2 regions of the Marinomonas sp. HM11-D genome follow, and region 2 is predicted to be linked to the other one. Evidence: predicted binding sites of a transcription regulator. Region 2 holds the regulator's gene; the other holds the start of a gene.

Region 1 (3,423 bases), on a different contig from region 2:
CCAACTAATTGATCTAAAAACTCAAATCTACCACTTTCAACGTTTTCACACATGTCTGAAAGGTACGCATGCAGCTCCGCTAAGCCCTGAATTTTGTGCACTGGATCGCAGAACTTCACCTGACTGGAATACACTTCACCAATGGTATCGAGGCGTGGATGTTTAACGTCCTTATAAAACGCCTTAAAGCGTTCAATAAGTGCGTGTTTTGAGGTGGAGTCGGTTACCTGCATACAGATGATCCCATGCGTCCTAATATCAAGTGTGTCTGTTTGAGTTATACGTCCTGAAAAAATCTTTAGATCACTGATCCGATCACCAGACATGTTCGTATAATGCTATTGCAAAGAGGTCTTCGCCACACCCAGACTGATCCACGTGCACGTTTGGAGCCCTAGGATGAACACTGTTTCTGAAACAACCACTGACACCAGCTTGCTGGATGCCATGACACAAGTCGCTGACGCACGGGATACCCGCGCCTTAGAACGACTATTTGATCATTACGCACCCCGTATTCGCGCCTTTTGTTTGGCGGCACAACCTGGTGCGAATTTGATGGCGGATGATATTGCACAGGAAGTGATGATTCGTATCTGGAACAAAGCCCATTTGTACAATCCAGCCACGGCGTCGTTAAACACTTGGATTTTTACCATTGCTCGAAATGCGCGTATTGATTACATGCGCAAAAATGGACGTTACCAAAGTGACATCGATCCGGAAGAATTTTGGAGTGAAATGGCCGACGAAAATGCCGATCCATTTCGTGAAGCGCAACAACAACGCGACGAAGAACGTATTCGTAACGGCTTGAGCCAACTACCTAGCGAGCAGCAGCAAGTGCTGTCGAAAGTCTACTTAGAAGGCAAAAGTCATTCCGAAGCGTCAGAAGAACTTGGCTTACCGCTTGGTACCGTCAAGTCTCGTGTACGCCTCGCGTTGAACAAGTTATCTGTAATCATTAAGAGGTAGTCGCTATGCTTAGCTGCCATCCAACACTCGATACATTGACCGATTACTCTGCCGGCGCTCTGCCCCTTGCGCACGGGTTGGCAGTGTCCGTACACCTTGACCAATGTTCTCAGTGTCGTGAGCAAGTCAGACGTCTAAATATGGTCGGCGCTCAGCTGTTCGCCAGTCATAGCGAAACCACCAGCCAAGAGCACATGGCAAAGCTCAAGCAAAATGTCATGGCGGCCATTGCCCAGTCTGACTCAGACACTCTGAACACAGAGAGCAAGGGAAGCTTGTTGCATATTCCAGAGTCACTGCGTCGCTTTATTCCAAAGGGCTTCGATGCTTTGAACTGGATTCATTTAACCCCCTCTTTCAAGCTAGCCACCCTATGTAATGAGATGGGCGGCGCGCAGATTGCGTTATCACGAGTCAAACCCGGTGCACGCTTACCTAGCCATCGCCATACCGGTAACGAGATTACCGTGGTGCTGAAAGGGGCATTTTCTGACGAAGACGGGTTATACCGCGAAGGTGACTTTATTTGTCGCGATCATCATGACAAACACCAGCCTCGTGTGACCAAAGACGCTGAGTGCATTTGTCTGATCGTGCTCGATTCGCCAATCGAATTTACCGGCTGGCTGACTCGATTACTGAATCCCATCATGCGCTATTTTCACCCTAGTAGTGCTCTGAACGGCGGCTAACGTCGGCGAAAAAATAAACTAAAGCCATGGCCTTTGAAATCTGATATAATTAGACCTCAATCTAAAAACTACAAGGAATACACCATGGCGGCAAAGAAGAAACAAGCCGATGTTCCAGCGGAGACGTCTGCAACAATCGCAAAACAAATGGAAGAGTTTTTGGCACGTGGTGGACAAATCGAACAGATCGACCAAGGCGTAAGTGGACAAAGTAATTTCAAAGGTTCACGCCATATCACCTTAGGCAACAGCAAGCCTAAAGCTGAATAATCCTCTAAAGCCGATCACTGATCGGCTTTTTTGTGCCTCGGTTTTTTGTACCTATGACTTAGCACCGCGCTGTTCACTTTGTCATCAAGTGGACACAAATTCGTCACCGAGCTGTCACCGTCGCTCCCTAGCCTGTTTAAGAGATATTAAAAGGTTAGCGGAGCTAAATCGTGTTACAAGTCGAACAAATTATTTCTAGCAAGGCCCCAGGTTTTTTCGATAAGAGCCCTCTTATCACCAAGCCAACCATCAGTTTTTTAAAGCGTCTTTTTCACGAAAACGAAGTTAACCAGTTCCTTGAACAACATGGCCATTGTGTCGGCTTTGAGTTTATCGATCGTGTACTTGATCACTTCAACTTCGGCTATCAAGCGAGCCAAGTGGATCGCCGCAATATTCCCGCCATTGGCCGCACGTTAATCGTTGCCAACCACCCTTTGGGAGCGTTAGACGGTTTGGCGATTCTACGTTTGATCGCTGAAATTCGCCCCGATGTGAAAATTGTCGCCAACGATTTGTTGATGGGCTTTGACGCCCTAAAAGGTCTGGTCCTACCAGTCGACAACATCGGCGGCAAAACTGGCCGTAAGCAATTAAAAGCCATCATGGACTGCTTGCACCGTGAAGAGTGTGTGATCATTTTCCCTGCCGGCGAAGTCTCACGCCTCTCTCCAAGCGGCGTGAAAGATCTGAAATGGAACTCGAGCTACTTAAAAATCGCTGAGAAAACTAACAGCCAGATCTTGCCAGTGCACATCGGTGGCCGTAATTCGATGATGTTCTACACCAGTTCTTGGGTCTACCGTCCGCTGTCGACCATGCAGTTGGCCAACGAAATGTTCCGCCAGCGTAACCGTCGTATTCCAATTCAAGTGGGTGAGCCGATTCCGATTCAAGAATTGGCCAAGTTGCCCCTGAGCACCAAAGAAAAGAACAAGCTGGTGAAGCGTCATTTGTACCGCATCGCCAAGGGTCGCAAGCCATTACTGAAGACCGAGAAAACCATCTCGCACCCACAAAATCGTCAGCAATTAAAATTAGAGCTCAAACGAGCGGAACACCTAGGCTCGACCAAAGACAACAAGCAGATTTACCTCGCGGAATACGAACACGAATCCAGCCTAATGCAGGAAATCGGTCGCTTGCGCGAAATCGCGTTTCGTAAAGTGGGCGAAGGCACCGGCGAGCAAAAAGACTTAGACAAGTACGATCAATATTACCGTCACTTGGTACTGTGGGACGAAGAAGAGCTGGAAATCGTCGGCGCCTACCGCATCGGCGAAGTCTACCGTTACCTAAAGTCTGAAAAAGATTACAGCATCTACAGCAGTACTCTATTTAGCTACAGCTGCGATATGGAATCCTACTTCGAGCAAGGCATTGAGCTGGGTCGTAGTTTTGTGCAGCCAAAATACTGGGGCAAACGCAGTCTAGATTACCTTTGGTATGGCATCGGCGCCTACCTGATGAAGCACCCAGAAGTGCG
Region 2 (3,423 bases):
CCTTTGAGCAGAAGGTGAATCGTCTGAACTACTACGTGCAAGCGGTGGCGACCACTGAGAAAAAACATGACTCGGCGTTTTTAACCGTGACCCTGTGTTTGATCGATCAGGACGCGGACAAGGAAGCCTTTATTCAGCGTTTATTTGATTCGTTGTAAGAACGATTCAGACGACGCATAAAAAAGCCCAATGCATTGCATTGGGCTTTTTTGTATCTGAGTGCTGCACTACGCAGAAGGCGTATGCGCGGATGTTTCTGAGCCGTTCTCAGCCGTATCGGACACTTTCTTCACGTCATCCACGTTGTCTTCCACATCGCTTGCCACGGTCGCTAGCAATGCCTCTTGGCGTACACGGTCGGTTGGGAAGTGGCAGGAGAAGGTGCTGCCAAACCCCGGTTGACTGCGAATTTGCAGCTTGGCGTTATGGTGAATCAAGACGTGCTTGACGATCGCTAAGCCCAAACCAGTACCACCAGTGTTAGAGCCGCGGCCCTTATCGACACGGAAGAAGCGTTCCGTTAGACGTGGAATGTGGCGTGGGTCGATGCCCAAACCTTGGTCTTCTACTGAGAACACTCCACTGAATTCATTTTGAATCCATTTTACCTGAACGTGACCACCTTCTGGTGAGTACTTGATCGCGTTGAAGATAAGGTTTGAAAACGCGCTATAAAGCTCACTGGTAGCGCCATAAATGTAGCTATCTTCTGGAATCTCAAAGCTAATCTCATGCTGCTCTGACATCATCGGCAGGGCGGTTTTACGCACCGTCTCACAAATGTCTTCCAGCTTAAGCCATTGATGGGGCTCTTTCTGATCATTGGTCTCTAGGCGAGACAGCAACAACAAGTCCTCGATCAAATGCTCCATACGCAACGACTGATCGGTCATATTGACGATACCGCGTTGCATGGACGGCGGCAGGTTATCTTTAAACATGGATAAGGTTTCAAGATAGCCTTTGATCACTGTCAGTGGCGTTTTCAGCTCGTGGGAAGCGTTTGCGACAAAGTCTTTACGCATCTGCTCTAGCAAATGTAAACGGGTCACATCACGGACAAAAATCAGGTGATCGTTTTGGTCGTAAAGCGTGGTTTGCAGCTCTAAATATACCCCTTCTTTTGAAGGCGATTTAATCACGAGAGGCTCACCAAAGCGCTTTTGCGTGAAGTATTTAAAGAATTCCGGATTACGCAGAATATTGGTAATCGGTTGACCACGATCGACAGGACGTTGCAGGCCCAATAACAAGCCCGCCGAGTTGTTCCACCATTCCAAGTTGCCGTTATTATCGGCCATGATCACGCCTTCTTTGAGCGCGGCGGTGGAGTTCTCGATACGGTTCAAGGCTTGGCGCATACGACGTTTCGATTTACGCTGTTTCTTTTGCAGACGATAGACTGCATCAAAGATTTCACCCCAGATACCCGTCGCGTCTGGGGGCGCAGCTTTACCGGAGCGGCGTAGCCAATTGTGAAATTGATACAGTTGATACAGCTGCCAATACAGCGTACCGAGCGTATACAATAAGGCTAGCGCAAGAATATGGCCCAATACGAAACCAATGGCGATCACCGCCATTAGTCCACTCATCCATGTAATGAAAGCTCGTTGCCAAGTTCTTTTCATATAAAGTCTATGCCGTACGTTTCGCAGAGAATCGGTAACCCGTGCCGCGAACCGTTTGAATTAAAAAGTCGTGGGAATCGCCAATCGCTTTACGTAGACGACGAATATGCACATCCACCGTACGCTCTTCAACGTAAACGTTTCCACCCCAGACTTGATCCAATAGCTGTGCGCGAGAGTAGGCACGCTCTTGGTGAGTCATTAAGAATTTCAACAAGCGGTACTCAGTCGGTCCCATCTCGATTGGCATGGTGCCAATGGAAACGCGTTGGCTGATAGGGTCTAGCAGTAGGCCTTCCACTTCGATTGGGTCGTCGACACCTTGTGGTGTGGCACGACGCAATACCGCTTTTAAACGCGCCACCAATTCACGTGGCGAGAATGGCTTGGTGATGTAATCATCCGCACCCACTTCTAGACCTTGAATCTTGTTGTCTTCTTCGCTTTTCGCGGTCAACATGATGACGGGAATTTCCGCCGTGGTTGGGTCTTTTTTCAGGCGACGAGTCAACTCAACGCCACTGCCACCAGGCATCATCCAATCCACTAACACCAAATCAGGGCGGTGATCGACGATCATCTCATGCGCCTGTTGGCTATTTTCCGCTTCCATGTATTCATAGCCAGCCATTTCCAGCGCGACGGCGATCATCTCGCGGATTGGTGCTTCATCATCAATAATTAGTACTTTTTTACCGGTCACAGGATTTATCCTCATCTCAGGAACGGTAGTTATTAAAGCCGCTAAATATGACAGCTGTGTTAAATTGTCATATCAGTGCCACATGATTGCCACAATTAAATGTAATACCCGAGTAAGATTCCTGCAAAGATGCAGTAACCGACACGGTTATTATCTAAGAAAGAACGGAAGCAGGCTTGGCGCTCACGCTCTTTGGCTTGTTGGTATTGCTGGTAAAACAGGTACACAGCGCCCAACAAGCTGACAAAGTACAAAATCCCCAGCTGAGCAATCACGCCAATCCACATCATCAGCGATAGGGTTAGGCCCTGCAGAATAATAATCACCAGTAAGTCGTAACGGCCAAATAGGATAGCGGTGGACTTAATGCCGACTTTCAAATCGTCGGGACGGTCAGTCATGGCGTAGTAGGTGTCATAGGCGATGGTCCAGAAACAGTTCGCCACAAACAACATCCACAGTTGCGGATCCAGTAAGCTACCCCCTTGAGCGCTGTAGGCCATCGGGATGGCCCATGAGAACGCCAAGCCTAGGAACAGCTGCGGTAAATGGGTGTAGCGTTTCATAAAAGGATACAGCGCTGCTAGGAACAAACCGACAAAAGACAGCAAAATGGTTTGCAGGTCGGTAAACAGCACCAAAATAAAGCTTAAAATCGATAGTCCGGCAAACAGTGCCAAGGCTTCTACTTCTGATACACGACCGGACGGCAACGGACGGTTCTTAGTACGTTCGACAAAGCCATCGACTTTACGATCGGCAAAGTCGTTAATGACGCAGCCTGCTGAGCGCATGCTGAACACACCCAGTACAAAGATGAAAATCAGATGCCATTCTGGCCAGCCATCGGCCGCCAACCAAAGTGCCCAAAGGGTTGGCCACATCAGCAATAGGGAACCGATTGGGCGGTTAAAACGGGTTAAGTCGGCGTAATCTTTTAGTTTACTCATGGATTTTATCGCTTTGTTAAAGTTGTCCGGCGGCCGGCGTAATAGCACTGATGGCAGGGTAGAAGGCTTCGTTGACCAAGATACCTGGGCCATATTCGATAAATACGGAACGCCGCGCCCAGAGCGAGTCTTGGCAATT

What was found. Region 2 encodes PhoB, which activates phosphate uptake and scavenging genes when phosphate is short. Its sites were predicted from a motif close to TGTCATANNNNTGTCANA; they were not measured.
Region 1: a site for PhoB is predicted at 2,017-2,034, ahead of olsF (bifunctional ornithine lipid synthase OlsF). Genes of this name have one in related genera too.

Annotation. Positions count from the first base shown of each region.
Region 1 covers NZ_JBMMKT010000006.1:99,433-102,855, reverse strand. Annotated here, with positions in the region: gene ACOSVP_RS10800 (nuclear transport factor 2 family protein) at 1-233, opposite strand, end outside; gene ACOSVP_RS10795 (sigma-70 family RNA polymerase sigma factor) at 400-975, shown strand; gene ACOSVP_RS10790 (ChrR family anti-sigma-E factor) at 981-1,667, shown strand; gene ACOSVP_RS10785 (hypothetical protein) at 1,752-1,937, shown strand; gene olsF (bifunctional ornithine lipid synthase OlsF) at 2,108-3,423, shown strand, end outside.
Region 2 covers NZ_JBMMKT010000008.1:103,907-107,329, reverse strand. Annotated here, with positions in the region: gene ACOSVP_RS12350 (response regulator) at 1-158, shown strand, start outside; gene phoR (phosphate regulon sensor histidine kinase PhoR) at 228-1,631, opposite strand; gene phoB (phosphate regulon transcriptional regulator PhoB) at 1,639-2,334, opposite strand; gene ubiA (4-hydroxybenzoate octaprenyltransferase) at 2,430-3,284, opposite strand; gene ACOSVP_RS12330 (chorismate--pyruvate lyase family protein) at 3,301-3,423, opposite strand, start outside.